2 regions of the Streptomyces sp. NPDC056169 genome follow, and region 2 is predicted to be linked to the other one. Evidence: riboswitches for the same ligand, from Rfam matches in the RefSeq annotation. Region 2 holds a riboswitch; the other holds the start of a gene.
What was found. A riboswitch is a leader RNA that binds a small molecule or an ion and turns the genes downstream of it on or off. The one in region 2 is predicted to bind ZMP and ZTP.
Positions count from the first base shown of each region.

Region 1 (7,537 bases), on a different contig from region 2:
GGAGTATGGCAGATGCATGACAAGCCCCCAACTCCCTTGAGCTACGCCCGTAGACCGGCCAGGCTGCTGATCACCCGGAGCGCACACACGGCTCCGGTCCGTGCGTGTGACCGACACGCGCCCCCCACAGTCGCGCCGCCCCACACGAGGCGCGACGCCGAAGAGGAGGACTCCCTCGTATGGCACTCCCGCAGCACACCAAGGCCCGGCTCGCGCTCACCGTGTCCGCCGCGACCGCGGCCGCCCTGCTCGGCACCTTCGCCGCCGTCCCCGCCCAGGCGGCCCCCGCCGAGGGCGTCGTCCTCGCGGCCGGTTCGGCCGACGCGGTGCCCGGCAGCTACATCGTCACCCTCAAGCAGGGCGCGGGCTTCACGGCCGCGTCCGCCAAGGGCCGGACCCTGATAGCCGGTTACGGCGGCACGGTCCGCAAGACCTTCGGCTCCGCCCTCAACGGCTACACGGCCACCCTCGGCGCGACGGAGGCCCGCCGCCTCGCCGCCGACCCCGCCGTCGCCTCCGTCGAGCAGAACCAGATCTTCCGCGCCGACGCGACGCAGACCAACGCCCCCTGGGGCCTGGACCGCATCGACCAGGCGAACCTGCCGCTCGACGGCTCGTTCACGTACCCCGACACGGCGGGCGGCGGCGTCACCGCGTACGTCATCGACACCGGCGTCCGCATCTCGCACGCGCAGCTCGGCGGACGGGCCGTGAACGGGTACGACGCGGTCGACGGCGACACGGTCGCCCAGGACGGCAACGGACACGGCACGCACGTCGCCACCACCATCGCGGGATCGACGTACGGCGTGGCCAAGGCCGCGAAGATCGTCGCCGTCCGCGTGCTCGACAACGCCGGATCCGGCACCACCGCCGGCGTCATCGCGGGCATCGACTGGGTCACCTCCCACCACACGGCGGGGGCCCCGGCCGTCGCCAACCTCTCGCTCGGCGGCGGCGCCTCCACCGCCCTCGACAACGCGGTGAAGAACTCCATCGCGGACGGCGTCACCTACGCCGTCGCCGCGGGCAACTCCGGTGTCAACGCGTCCTCCTCGTCGCCCGCCCGCGTCGCGGCCGCCATCACCGTCGGCGCCACGAGCAACACGGACGCCAAGGCGAGCTGGTCCAACTACGGCTCGGTGCTCGACCTCTTCGCCCCCGGCGTGTCGATCACCGCGGGCTGGAACACGAGCGACACCGCCACCAACACGATCTCGGGCACCTCCATGGCCACCCCGCACGTCGCGGGCGCCGCCGCCGTCTACCTCGCGGGGCACCCCTCCGCCACTCCGGCGCAGGTCGCGACGGCTCTGGTGAACGGCGCGACCCCGAACAAGGTGACCAGCCCGGGCAGCGGCTCGCCCAACCGCCTCCTGCGGATCGTCCCGTAACCCGCATGTGAACGGTCGGGGGTCTTGCGCGGGCCCCCGACCCTCTCTACCCTCGCGGCTCAATGGTTAGGAAAACTTCCTAACCATTGGATGAATGAGCCATGAAGGAAAGGGAGTTGTCATGCGTCGACGAAGCGTCTCGCTTCTCGGGCTCGCCGGACTGCTGGTGCTGCCCCTGACATCGGTGCCGCAGGCACTGGCACAACCACAGACCCAGCCCCGCGCACAGGAACGGGCGGCCGCCGCCGACAGCCTGGTCTCCGTCGGAAAGCCGGTGACGGCCTCGTCCGTCGAGGGATCCGGGTTCGAGCCCGGCCTGGCCGCGGACGGCAGCACCACCACCCGCTGGGCCAGCGTGGAAGGCGTCGACCCGCAGTGGGTCCGCATCGACCTCGGCGCGACGCACACCGTCTCCCGGGTGAAGCTCAACTGGGAGGCCGCCTACGGCAAGGCGTACCGGATCCAGACCTCGGCCGACGGGTCGACCTGGACCGACGTCTACACGACCACGACCGGCGACGGAGCCGTCGACGACCTCACGGTCTCCGGCAGCGGCCGGTACGTGCGCATGCAGGGGACCGCACGCGGCACGTCGTACGGCTACTCCCTCTGGGAGTTCGAGGTCTACGGCGCCCCGAGCGGCGGCGGCGTCCCCGGCGGGCCGGCCGTCCCCTTCGGCAGCCACCTCAAGCCCTACGCCGCCGGCACGCTGAAGCCCTCCGGCACCCAGGCCGCGATCGACCAGAAGGTCGTCGAGTACTACAACAAGTGGAAGGCCGCCTTCGTCCGGCAGAACTGCGGCAACGGCTGGTACCAGATCATCTCGCCCGACGCCGACCACCCGTACGTCGCCGAGGCCCAGGGATACGGCATGGTCGTCACCGCGACCATGGCCGGCGCCGACCCCGACGCGAAGAAGATCTTCGACGGTCTCGTGAAGTGGAAGATCGACCACCCGTCCTCGGTCAACCCGAACCTCCTCGCGGCCGAACAGGACGTCGCCTGCAAGAGCGTCAACGGCGGCGACGGCGCCACCGACGGCGACATGGACGTGGCCTACGGACTGCTCCTCGCCGACAAGCAGTGGGGCAGCGCCGGCACGTACAACTACAAGGACCTCGCGCTCAAGCACATCGCCGCGATCAAGAAGGACGAGGTCAACGCGACGACCAAGCTCCTGAAGCTGGGCGACTGGAGCAGCTCGGGCGACCAGTACTACTACATCTCCCGCACCTCGGACTGGATGGTCGACCACTTCCGCGCCTTCCGTACGGCCTCCGGCGACACGACCTGGGACGCCGTGCGCAGCGCGCACCAGACCCAGATCACGCGGCTCCAGTCGACGTACGCCTCCGGCACCGGCCTACTGCCCGACTTCGTCGTCGACACGAACACCACGCCCAAGCCCGCCCCCGGCCAGGTCCTGGAGGACCCGAACGACGGCGCGTACTGGTGGAACGCGTGTCGTACCCCGTGGCGCATCGCGGACGACGCGGTGACCAGCGGGGACGCGGCCTCGCTCGCCGCCGCGCGGAAGGTCAACAGCTGGATCAAGACGAAGACCGGCGGCGACCCGAACAAGATCGCCATCGGCTACAAGCTCAACGGCACCCAGATCTCGGCGGGCAGCGAGGCCGCCTTCTTCGCGCCGTTCGCCGTCGCGGCCATGACCGACCCGGGCAGCCAGGCCTGGCTGGACGCCCTCTGGAACAAGATGCTGACCACGCCGGTCGACACGAGCAGCTACTTCTCGGCCAGCATCCAGCTCCAGGTCATGATCACGGCCTCGGGGAACCACTGGGTCCCGTAGGCCCGTAGGCCCGTAGGTCGGCAGGCCCGTAGGCCGGTAGGGCGCGCCGTGCAGATCAGTGGTGGAAGAGCCGCAGTCCGGTGCGGGCGAGTGTGATGCCGTGCTCGCGGCAGGCGTCCTCCACGTCGGCGGAGCGGATCGACCCGCCGGGTTCGGCGATGAAGCCGACACCGTGCCGGTGCGCGTGGTCGACGTTGTCGCGGAAGGGCAGCGCGCCGTCCGAGGCGAACGCCACCCCGGTCAGCTCCGCGAGCCACTCGGCGCGCCGGCGGTCGGTCAGGTCGGGGGCGGGCACGGACAGGACCTCGGACAGGCGCGCGCGCTCGTCCGGGGTGAGGTCGCCCTCGACGTACCGGATCCGCCAGTTGATCCGGTCCTGCCGGCGGACGCCCGGCCGGAAGGCGAGCGCGCGGACGGCGGGGTGGCGGCGCAGCCACCACGTGTCGGTCTTCGCGCCCGCCAGCCGGGTGCAGTCCACCCGGGACTGCTGCCCGGCGCCGATCCCGAGCGTGACCCCGTCGCGTACGTAACAGACCGAGTTGGACTGGGTGTAGCGCAGCACCGCGAGTCCGAGCAGCAGGTCCTCCGCGGCTTGGGCGGTGAGGTCACCGCAGACGACGTCGTCCAGGAGGGCGGGGGAGAGCGGCACGTCGTCGCGCTGCTGGGTCAGCCGCATGCCGAACACCTCCCGGGCCTCCTGGCCCGGCGGGGTGAAGGCCTCGTCGGCCTCCATCACCAGGAAGCGGCCGCTCTTCTTCCGGCTGAGCGTCTCGACGGTGCCGGGGGCGTAGCCGGGGGCGATGACACCGTCGCAGACCACCCGGGTCAGCACCTCGGCGAGTTCGGTGTCGACCGGGTGCGAGACGGCGGCGAAGTCGCCGTACGAGGACTTCGGATCGGCGTCACGGGCCCGCAGATAGGCGCTGGTGAGCGCGCCGACGCGGTCGCGGTCCACGCCGTACACCTCGGCCGTCACCTCGTCGACCGGACCTGCCAGCGCCGCGCCGGCCGGGGAGACGTGCTTGAAGGACGCGGCGGCCGGCCGTCCCAGGGCGCGGCTCGCGTCCCGTACGAGCTGCCAACTGTTCAGCGCGTCAAGGAGGTTGATGTAGGACGGGCTGCCGTTCACCACCCGGACCGGCCGGCTCCCGGGCTCCACCGGCGTGGTGGTCGCCACCAACTGCTGGGGATTGATGCCGTAACGCAGTTCCATCTCAAGACCTCCTGGGTCAGCGGGACATCACTGACGCAGGCGCCCAGGCGGTCGACGCGCACGCGGGAAGAACAGGCCGAACTGCCGCTCCCCGGTGGTGATCCACCTTCGCCAGTCGCGGCGGGCACGATGCTACCCGTACGGCGGAAACGCGGCGCGCCGCACCACTCCCCGTACGGGAGACGTGCGGCGCGCGGCCGTGCGTTCGGACTCCGGGGGATCAGACCGCCGGGACCGGGAAGGTCGGGTACTCCACGCCGGAGACGTGCTGGACGACCCGGATGACCTGGCACGAGTAGCCGAACTCGTTGTCGTACCACAGGTAGAGGATCGCGTTGTCGCCGTCGACCTTGGTCGCGCCGGCGTCGACGATCGACGCGTGGCGCGAGCCGACGAAGTCCATCGAGACGGCGTCGGGGGCCGTGGTGAAGTCGATCTGACGCTTGAGCGGCGAGTGCAGCGAGACGTCGCGGAGGTACTCCAGGACCTCTTCGCGGGTGGTCTCGCGGCCCAGGCGCAGGCTCAGGATGGCGATCGAGACGTCCGGCACGGGCACGCGGATGGAGCTGCCGGTGATCGGGGCCTTGAGGTCCGGCAGCGCCTTGGCGACGGCCGAGGCGGCACCGGTCTCGGTGATCACCATGTTCAGCGGCGCCGAGCGGCCGCGACGGTCGGCCTTGTGGTAGTTGTCGAGCAGGTTCTGGTCGTTCGTGAACGAGTGGACCGTCTCGACGTGGCCGCGGAGCACGCCGTACTCGTCGTCCATCGCCTTCAGCGGCGGGACGATCGCGTTGGTCGTGCAGGACGCGCAGGACAGGATCTTCTCGTCCGGCTTGACCGTCTCGTGGTTCACACCGTGGACGATGTTGGGCACGTCGCCCTTGCCGGGCGCGGTCAGGACGACCTTGTCGATGCCGGGGCGCAGGTGCTTGGAGAGGCCCTCGCGGTCGCGCCACTTGCCGGTGTTGTCGATGAGGATGGCGTTCTCGATGCCGTACGCCGTGTAGTCGACCTCGGAGGGGTCGTTGGCGTAGATCACCTTGATCGTGTTGCCGTTGGCGACGATCGTGCTGTTCGCCTCGTCGACCGTGATCGTGCCCTGGAACTGGCCGTGGATCGAGTCGCGGCGCAGCAGCGAGGCGCGCTTCACGAGATCCTGGTCGCCGCCGCCGCGGACGACGATGGCCCGCAGGCGCAGACCGTTGCCGGAGCCGGCCTTCTCGATGAGGAGGCGGGCGACGAGGCGGCCGATGCGGCCGAAGCCGTAGAGGACGACGTCGCGTCCGTCACGGCGCTCGATCTTGTTCTCGCCGATGGCGCCGGCGACGGCCTGTGCGGTGAACTCGGCCACGGTCATACCGCGGTCGTCGGTCTTGTAGTCCGCGGCCAGCACGCCGATGTCGATCTGGCACGGGCCCAGGTCGAGGGTCGTGAGCGTCTGGAGGAACGGGAGCGTCTCGGTGACCGAGAGCTCCTCGCCGTCGATCTGCCGGGCGAAGCGGTGGGTCTTGAGGATGCTGACCACCGACTTGTTCACCAGGGAGCGGCTGTGGACCAGGACGGTGACGTCCTGCTCCCGGTGCAGCTTCCCGATGATCGGGATCATCGACTCCGCGATCTCCTCGCGGTTCTTCCAGCTGGTGAACGAGTCGTCATTGACAGTCACAAGTTTATCTTTCGAGCTAGGCGGCGCTCATATGGTAACCCCAGGTCTGTGCGGTGCTTCAGAGGGGTGGCGCATCCCACGCTCCGCCCCCGTTCGCCGCTCGCGGACCCGCGCCAGCCGCTCCTCCAGAGCCGCCCGGCGCTCGGGCCACTCCTCGGCCACGATCGAGTAGACGGCGGAGTCGCGGAGGCGGTCCTCCTCGCCCGGGACCCGGGACGGGGCCGAGCTCCGCAGAACGCCCTCGAAGGCGGCGCCCACCCGCTCGATCGCCGCCCGGGAGCGGGCGTTGCGCGCGTCCGTCTTGAGGTCGACCCGGCCCACGCCCCAGCTCTCGAAGGCGTGCCGGAAGAGCAGGTACTTGGCCTCGGCGTTCACGCCCGTCCCCTGGGCGGAGGCCGCGAGCCAGGTGAAGCCGATCTCGATCGCGCAGAGGCGGTCACCGGACGGCCAGAAACGCGGATCCCAGAACGAGGTGGCGCCGACCACCCGGCCGCTCGCCACGTCCACCTGCGCGTACGGGGCGAGGCTGCCCTCGGCGGCGCGGCCGAGCTGCGTCTCGATGTACGCCGCCGTCTCCTCCGGCCCGGGCACCCAGGTGAAGCCGTACGAGTCCCGGCTCTCCCCGGCGGCCTCGGCCAGACCGGCGGCGTGCTGGTGCCCCAGCGGCTCCAGGCGCACGAACGCGCCCTCCAGAACCGGCCCTTCCAGCGTGAAACCCATGGATCCGCACCCCGTGTACGTGTCGAGTTCGTCGAACATCACCCAGCGGCGAGCAGAATCGCAGACTCCGGCCGTGGGGGCATCCCTGTTTCAGGGGCTGAGCGGGAGGCCGATCGGGGCCGATCGGGGGCAGCTCAGGGGAGTGCGCGTGTGCGGAAGGCGTCACGGACGCGGGCCAGCGGGCCGGGGTCCCGGGTGAAGTACAGCCGGTTCGTGAGGAGGACCGCCCAGCGGCCCCGTGCGGGCGAGACCCACAGGCCCGTGCCGGTGAAGCCGAAGTGCGCCCAGACGTCGTCCGCCGGGTCCGTGCCGGGCGCCGGGTGCCAGAAGAGGCCGCGCGGCGGGGTGAGCGCGCCGGTGCGGACGCGCAGCGAGGCCGCCGTCCACTCGGCGGAGAAGGTCCCGGGCACCGGGACGAGGAGGTGCCGCAGGAACCGGCCGACGTCGCCGGCGGTGGTGAAGACCCCGGCGATCCCGCAGGCGCCGCCGAGCAGCCGGGCCGAGAAGTCGTGCACGGTCCCCCGCAGGGGCGCGCCGCTCTCCTCGTCGTACTCGGTGGGAGCGCAGCGCTCCCCGAGTGCGGCGGGCAGCGGTCCGTACCGGGTCTCCGTCATGCCGAGCGGCGTCCAGACCCGGTCCTGGGCGAGCCGGGTCAGCGGCAGGCGCGTGAGGTGCTCGGCGAGGTAGCCGAGGAGCAGCGCCGCCCGGTCGGTGTACGCGACGGCCTCCCCGGG
Region 1 is NZ_JBHJUO010000009.1:76,388-83,924, reverse strand. Features, by position in the region: gene ACFC0G_RS16350 (S8 family peptidase) at 180-1,394, shown strand; gene ACFC0G_RS16345 (glycosyl hydrolase family 8) at 1,516-3,204, shown strand; gene ACFC0G_RS16340 (phosphoribosylaminoimidazolecarboxamide formyltransferase) at 3,260-4,417, opposite strand; ZMP/ZTP riboswitch at 4,452-4,546, opposite strand; gene ACFC0G_RS16335 (glyceraldehyde-3-phosphate dehydrogenase) at 4,638-6,083, opposite strand; gene ACFC0G_RS16330 (GNAT family N-acetyltransferase) at 6,111-6,803, opposite strand; gene ACFC0G_RS16325 (serine hydrolase domain-containing protein) at 6,938-7,537, opposite strand, start outside.
Region 1: it holds a riboswitch for ZMP and ZTP, as region 2 does, so the genes downstream of both, ACFC0G_RS16340 (phosphoribosylaminoimidazolecarboxamide formyltransferase) here and ACFC0G_RS24400 (bifunctional 5,10-methylenetetrahydrofolate dehydrogenase/5,10-methenyltetrahydrofolate cyclohydrolase) in region 2, are expected to answer to the same signal.

Region 2 (7,537 bases):
CCCGGCCCGCCTGGATCGCGCGGCCGGCGCGGTAGGCCGTGTTCGTGTCGCGGGTCCAGACGCCCGCGCCGAGGCCGTAGAGCGTGTCGTTGGCCGTGCGGATCGCGTCGTCGAAGTCGGTGAAGGACGTCACCGCCACCACCGGGCCGAAGATCTCCTCCTGGAAGACCCGCATGCGGTTGTCGCCCTCGAAGATCGTCGGCTGGACGTAGTAGCCGCCCGCCAAGTCGCCCTCGTACGAGACCGCTTGACCGCCCGTCAGGATCTTCGCGCCCTCCTGCTGGCCGATCTCCAGGTACGCGAGGATCTTCCGGAGCTGCTCGGCCGAGGCCTGGGCGCCGATCATCGTCGACGTGTCCAGGGGGTGGCCCGGGACGATCTGTTCCGTGCGGGCGATCGCCGCTTCCAGGAACTCGCTGTAGTGGCCGCGCTGCACGAGCGCCCGCGACGGGCACGTGCAGACCTCGCCCTGGTTCAGGGCGAACATCGTGAAGCCTTCGAGGGCCTTGTCGCGGAAGTCGTCGTCCGCCGCCCACACGTCGTCGAAGAAGATGTTCGGGGACTTGCCGCCGAGTTCGAGGGTGACCGGCTTGAGGTTCTCCGCGGCGTACCCCATGATCAGGCGGCCCGTCGACGTCTCGCCCGTGAAGGCGATCTTCGCCACGCGCGGCGAGGACGCGAGCGGCTTTCCGGCCTCCTCGCCGAAGCCGTTGACGATGTTCAGGACGCCCGGCGGCAGCAGGTCCGCGACCAGGCTCAGCCAGAAGTGCACGGAGGCCGGGGTCTGTTCGGCGGGCTTCAGGATCACCGCGTTGCCGGCGGCCAGCGCCGGCGCCAGCTTCCAGACCGCCATCAGGATGGGGAAGTTCCACGGGATGATCTGCGCGACGACGCCCAGCGGCTCGTGGAAGTGGTACGCGACGGTGTCGTCGTCGATCTCGCTCAGCGAGCCCTCCTGGGCCCGCAGCGCCCCCGCGAAGTAGCGGAAGTGGTCGATGGCGAGCGGGATGTCGGCGGCGAGGGTCTCCCGGACCGGCTTGCCGTTGTCCCAGCTCTCGGCGACCGCCAGCGCCTCCAGGTTGCTCTCCATGCGGTCCGCGATCCGCAGCAGGAGCGTCGCGCGCTCCGCCGGCGCCGTCCGGCCCCACCCCGGAGCCGCCGCGTGCGCCGCGTCCAGGGCGCGCTCCACGTCCTCGGCCGTGCCGCGCGCGATCTCGGTGAAGGCACGGCCGTCGACCGGGCTCGGGTTCTCGAAGTAGCGACCGCGCGCCGGGGCGACGTACGCACCGCCGATCCAGTGGTCGTAGCGGTGCGCGTACGACATGAGCGCGCCCTCGGTACCGGGTGCGGCGTAACGGGTCATGGGCATGGCCTCCCTCGGGCGCGCCGGCCGTCCCTGACCGGCGCTCATCGCCGAGTCTGCGCGCCGGTACGTTGCAATCCCGTTGCACCCGCGGTCAGTTCCGCCTCCAGGGAGTCGAGCCGGGCTTGTACGGGAGGGAGCTGGGGGGCCGGTGCGGCCGTGCACAGGGCCCGCCAGATCACCACGTCCTCCTCGCCCCACGCGCTGTACGCCCAGTCGGCGAGCAGCCCCGGATCACCCCGGTCGACCAGCGCCGCCCGCAGCCGGTCCGCGAGCCGCTCCCGCAGCCGTACGACCCCGGGGGCGAGCGAGGCCGGGAGCAGCGGGCCCGCGTACTCGCCGGCCGCCGCCGAGACGGCCCCGGAGGCCAGCCGCCGGTCGACCGTCGTGAAGTCCGCGTCGACCACGCCCGCCAGCCGGTACGGGCGCGAGCGCAGCACGTCGGGGCCGAGGAGTGCGCGGAGCCGGGACAGCTCCGCCCGCAGGGTCACCGGGGTGACGGACTCGTCCTCGTACAGCAGCGTCAGGAGTTCGTCTCCGCCCAGCCCGTCCGGGCGGTGCGCGAGGAGGACCAGGATCTCGCTGTGCCGGCGGGACAGGCGGACGGGCCGCCCGGCCACCGAGAGCACCGCCTCGTCCCGGCCGAGCGCGGCGAGCCGGAGCCCGTCCGGCCGCACGGGCGGGCCGAGCAGGGCCAGCTGGGACTCGGCCGCCCGCGCCACCGCCTGGACGAAGCCGAGGCTGTGCGGATGCGCGAGCCGGTCCCCGCCCGTGATGTCCACCGCGCCGATCACCCGGCCGGACAGCGGGTCGTGCACGGGAGCGGCCGCGCACGTCCAGGCCCGTACCGGCCGTCGGAAGTGCTCGGCGGCGACGACCTGCACGGGCCGGTCGACGGCGATCGCGGTCCCCGGCGCGTTCGTCCCGGCCGCCGACTCCGACCAGCGGGCCCCGGCCACGAAGTTCATCGCCCGGGCCTTGCGCAGCGTGCCCGGATGGCCCTCCACCCAGAGCATCCGCCCGGCGGCGTCGCAGACCGCGAGCAGATGCTCCCCGTCCGTCGCGTACGTCCCCATCAGCTCCCGGATCACCGGCATCGCCGCCGACAGGGGGTGGCCGTCCCGGTGCGCGGCCAGGTCGTCCTCGTCCAGCTCGACCCGCGCCGCGCCCTCCTGACTGACCCGCGCCCGCACGGAACGCCGCCACGAGGCGGCGACCACCGCCCGCACCGGGCCGGGCGTCCTCCCGGTACCCGGATCCGCCGCCCCGGCCACCCACGCATCGCTCAACTCGGCCTCCCCGTCGAGGTCGCTCCGCACGTCCGGCTCATCGTCGTGCGCGGGCGGGCCGCCGACAAGCGCCTGGGCAGCACGGCATATGCGCCCTGTCCGGGACCGGCCCCCGGCATTCCGCAAGGAGCACGTAGAGTGGGCCCCGGGCCGTGACTGGCGCTTGAGGTGGATCACCACCGGGGAGCGGCCCGGACGGAGCGCACCCGAGCGGTGCGACCGTGCCGATGCCGTGCGCCTGGGCGAACCACCGTCAGACACGACGCCCAGGAGTTGCCATGTCCACCAGCACCGCCACCCTCATGGACGGCACCGCCCTCGCCCGCCGTACGGTCGAGGAGACCGCCGCGCGCGCCGCCGAGGTCACCCGCCGCACCGGCGTCACGCCCTGTCTCGCGACCGTCCTGGTCGGCGCCGACCCGGCCTCCGTGACGTACGTGAAGATGAAGCAGAACCGCTGCGCGAAGGCCGGAATCCGCTCCCGGCACGTCGAGCTGCCCGCCACCACGACCACCGAGGAGCTCGTCGCCGCGATCACGGCGCTCTCCGAGGACCCCGAGGTCCACGGCATCCTCCTCCAGCACCCGGTGGGCCCGCACATCGACGAGCGCGCCGCCTTCGAGGCCATCGCCCCCGAGAAGGACGTCGACGGCGTCACCATGGCCTCCTTCGCCGCCATGGGCTTCGGGCTGCCCGGCTTCGTCTCCTGCACGCCCGGCGGCATCATGCGTCTCCTCGACGCGTACGACGTCGACCCGAGCGGCAAGCGGGCCGTCGTCGTCGGGCGCAGCGCGATCCTCGGCAAGCCGGCCGGTCTGCTCCTCCTCGGCCGCGACGCCACCGTCACCTACTGCCACTCCCGCACCGAGGAACTCTCCTCCGTCATAAGGGAGGCCGACATCCTGGTGGCGGCCGTCGGCAAGCCGAACTTCATCAAGGGCGAGGACATCAAGCCCGGCGCCGTCGTCATCGACGCCGGCTACAACCCGGGCAACATCGGCGACGTCGACTTCGCGTCCGCCGCCGAGCGCGCCTCCCTCATCACCCCGGTCCCCGGTGGTGTCGGCCCGATGACCATCGCCGTGCTCCTCGCGCAGACGGTCGAGGGCGCGGAGCGCCAGCTCGGTCTGTAGGGCACCTACGGCGTGGCGTCGGCGTGCGCGGCGCGTCGGCGGCGCGCCGACCGGTCGGGGAGGCGTTTTCCGGCGATCGTCGGACAATCGGGCGTCGGCGATGGTCACGATTCCGTACAGGCCGTGCTCGACGGCCCCTGATCACTCGCCTCACGGCCGCCGACAGGCAACCCTGGTGCCTGTGCCGTACCACCCGACCGCCACTCCATCGCCGGACCGCCGGCCGGCTGACCACCCCTCAGCCGCGTCCGACGCCGTCGCCCAGGCCCACTCCGCCACCCGGCCCGACTCCGCCGAGCAGAACACGGCCGAGTCGAACACTGCCGAGTCGATCACAGCCGAGCGGCACACCGCCGTGGCGTGGCCGCGTGTCGCACGCCTCGGAGCAGCCCGCCCGGGGCCGGCCGCGCGGCGCGCCCGCTGGTTCGGCGTGCCGCTCGTACCCCTGGTCCTGGCCGGGCTGGTCGTGGGCGGCTTCATGGCCGTCGGCGGCGGGGAGGACCTCGAAGGGCCTGCCGCCGGACGGCCGGGCGGCGGCCCGCCGGCCGCACCGTCCCCGGTCGTCACCACGGAGGACGCCGCGGACGCCGCCAGGACGCCTGCCCCGAGGGTCGACACCTCGTCGACCGGTACGCCGCCGACCGTCGCGCCGTCGCAGGGCGGTCCCGTGGCCGGCACGCCGACGCACGCGGCACCCGACGCGGGCCCCGGCCCGCAGGGGAAGAGCGGCTCCCCGCAGCCCTCCCGTACGCCGAGCACCGCTCCCGCGGCGACGGCGACCCGGCCGACCCCTTCCACGACCTCCACGGGTACGGGCCCCTCCGGCCGGCCCGTCTCCTTCGAGGCCCTGCGCGTCGGCGAATGCTTCGACATCGACCGCGCCACGCCGGGCACCGCCCTCCGGCGCGACTGCGACACGCCGCACGACGCCGAACTCGTCGCCCGGCCACGCCTGACCGGCACCTACGCCGACGACCAGCAGGTACGCGAGGCGGCCACGGAACTCTGCCGCGCACCGCTCCGCGCCAAGGCCGCCCTGCAGCCCCTGGGGAGCCGCTGGACGACCTTCGTCCAGTACCCCTACCGCACCAGCTACCTCCTCGGCTCCGACACCGTCGCCTGCAGCCTGGCCGCCCGGTCCGCCACCGGCGGGAAGCTCACCGGCCTTCTCCACTAGGGCCTCTCCGGCGGATCAGGCCCGCGCGTGCGCCTGCTCCCGTACCGCCCGCGGCGACAGGCCGAACTCCGCCCGGAACACCCGGCTGAAATGGCTCGCCTCGCCCAGCCCCCTGCGGGCCGCGAGGACGTACGCGGGGAGGTGGGCCAGCGCCGGATCGACGAGGTCCTGCCGTATCCGTTCCAGTCGGCGGCGCCGCACGTGGTCGCTCACCGTCACTCCCGACTCCCTGAAGAGCGCGTGCAGATGGCGTACGGAGATGTGGTGCGCCGCCGCGATCGTCCCCGGTGACAGGTCCTCCGCCAGCCGGTCGTCGATGTACGCGAGGACCCGGTCCAGCGCCCCCGCCGCCCCGCCGCCGACCGCCGCCCCGGAGCCGCCCGCCTCGCGCAGCAGCGTCCGCAGGATCGCCGAGACGTGCTCGCCCATCTCCCGGCGGGCCAACGGGCCGAAACCGTGCGCCCGTTCGGCCAGCTCACCGACCACCGCCGCGAGCACCCGCCCGCTCGGCGAGCGCGGCAGCTCGGCGTTGGCGGTCACCGCACCGCCCGTCGTCGCCAACTGCCCCGCCGTCCCCGCGTCCAGGGTGAGCACGAAGTACCGGTGGCCGGAATCGAGTTCCAGCCGGAAGGGACGCGCACCCGTGTAGAGGACGAAGTCCCCGGGGGCGAGCTCCGCCTGCCGCCCGTCCTGCTCCAGCTCGCCCCGCCCCGACACCAGCAGACCGAGGAGATGGCCGGGCCTGGGCGCCGCGGGGGAGGGCCGGGGCATCACCCGGATCGCCTGCTCCCCGCTGATGTCGCAGCCGCTCAGCGCGCCGAACCGGCTCGGCCGCATCTCGGCGGCGTACCCCTCGCCGCCCACAAGGGCACGGACCAGCACCGTGTCGGAGGCTCCCGACAGATCCGCCGACGCGGTGTCGAGATAGCCGAAGACCAGGTTGCCGTCGTCCCGTCGCTCCACCGGCATGTCGTGCTCCTCCCACCCCGCCCGCACCGGACGCACCCTTCGCGCCGTCCGGTCCGCGCACTGCGGGCACAGAACTCTGCGCTGCCGGACCAGTGCCCACCACGGGATTGCCAGATGCTCGCAGAGTCCCTGCTGCACCCGGAAGCACACAGGCGGTAACAGATGGATGTACTTCTGGCCATCGTTGGCCAGTTCGGCCTCTACGGCCTGCTCACGGTCGGCATCGCGGTGATCTTCGCGGCGACGCGGGTCGTCAACCTCGCCCAGGGCGACCTGGCCATGGTCGGCGCCTACGTCGCCGCCACCGCGACCACCGCCCCCTTCGGAGTCCGGACCCTGCTCGCCCTCGCCGTCGGCGCGCCCCTGCTCCTGATCGTCGAGCGGCTGCTGCTGCGCCGACCCGGCTCCGACGGGCTCGCTGCCATGCTCGTCACCTGGGGCCTGGGCATGGCCCTGCGGCAGGGGGCGGAACTCCTCTTCACCGGAACCTCCCGCACCGTCGCCGTACCCGTGGACGGCACCCTCGACGTCCTCGGCACCCCGTACCCGGCCTACCGGCTGGTCTGCGCGCTGACCGCGATCGCCGTCATCGGCCTCGTCCTCCTCGCCGCCCACCGCACCGACTGGGGCCTGCGGCTGCGCGCAGTGGCCGACAACCCGGCCATGGCGGCGCTGCTCGGCACCGATCCGCGCCGCATGCGCGCCACCGCCTTCGCGATCGGCGGCCTCCTGGCCGTCCTCGCCGGAGCCCTCTACAGCCCCGTCCTCGCCGTCAACCCCAGCATGGGTTTCGGCCTGCTGGTCCCCGTCTTCTTCGGCCTGCTGCTCAGCCGCCCCGGCGCCCTCGCCACCGCCGCCGGCGCCGCCCTGCTGATCTCCGCGCTGTCGGTCCTGCTGCGCACGTGGCTCTCCGACACCCTCGCCGAAGCCCTCTTCTACGCCGTCGTCGTCGCGATCGCCGCACTGCGCTCGCGCCCCTGGATCGGAAGGTTCTCCGCATGGTTCCGTCGTACCCCCGCGCCCGCGGCCACCGCATGACGCGCTCGACCCGGACCGCCGTGCTCGCGGCGGCCGGCACCCTCACCCTCGCGCTCACCGGCTGTCAGGGCGCGGCACTCTCCGACGACGAGGCGCCGGCCGTCGGCGGACCGGTGAGGATCGGTGTGGTCGTCCCCCTCACCGGGCCGGTCTCCCAGGTGGGCACCGCTCTGCGCAACGGTCTCGAACTGGCCGTCAAGAAGGTCAACGCCGACGGAGGCGTGCACGGCCGGCCTGTGGAGTACGTGGTCGTCGACGACGCCGGTGACCCGGCGAACTCCACCCAGCTCGCCCGCCGTCTGGTCCGCCAGGACAAGGTGACGATGCTGTTCGGCACCATCACCGGCGACACGGCCGAAGCCGTCGGCAGGGTCGCCGACGAGGCGCACGTCCCGTTCGGCACCGCGATCCTCGGCGACACCGAGCACTGCTTCGCGTACCAGTGGGGCTTCGGCGAGTCCACCCGCCAGATGCTGACCCCCACCGTGCCCGGACTGATCAAGAAGTACGGCACCAAGGTCGCCCTCGTCGGCTCCGACTACAACTACCCGCGCTTCTACGGCGGCAT
Region 2 is NZ_JBHJUO010000014.1:205,699-213,235, reverse strand. Features, by position in the region: gene ACFC0G_RS24410 (aldehyde dehydrogenase family protein) at 1-1,363, opposite strand, end outside; gene ACFC0G_RS24405 (GAF domain-containing protein) at 1,408-2,652, opposite strand; ZMP/ZTP riboswitch at 2,795-2,903, shown strand; gene ACFC0G_RS24400 (bifunctional 5,10-methylenetetrahydrofolate dehydrogenase/5,10-methenyltetrahydrofolate cyclohydrolase) at 2,931-3,785, shown strand; gene ACFC0G_RS24395 (hypothetical protein) at 3,967-4,962, shown strand; gene ACFC0G_RS24390 (helix-turn-helix domain-containing protein) at 4,978-5,931, opposite strand; gene ACFC0G_RS24385 (branched-chain amino acid ABC transporter permease) at 6,094-6,969, shown strand; gene ACFC0G_RS24380 (ABC transporter substrate-binding protein) at 6,930-7,537, shown strand, end outside.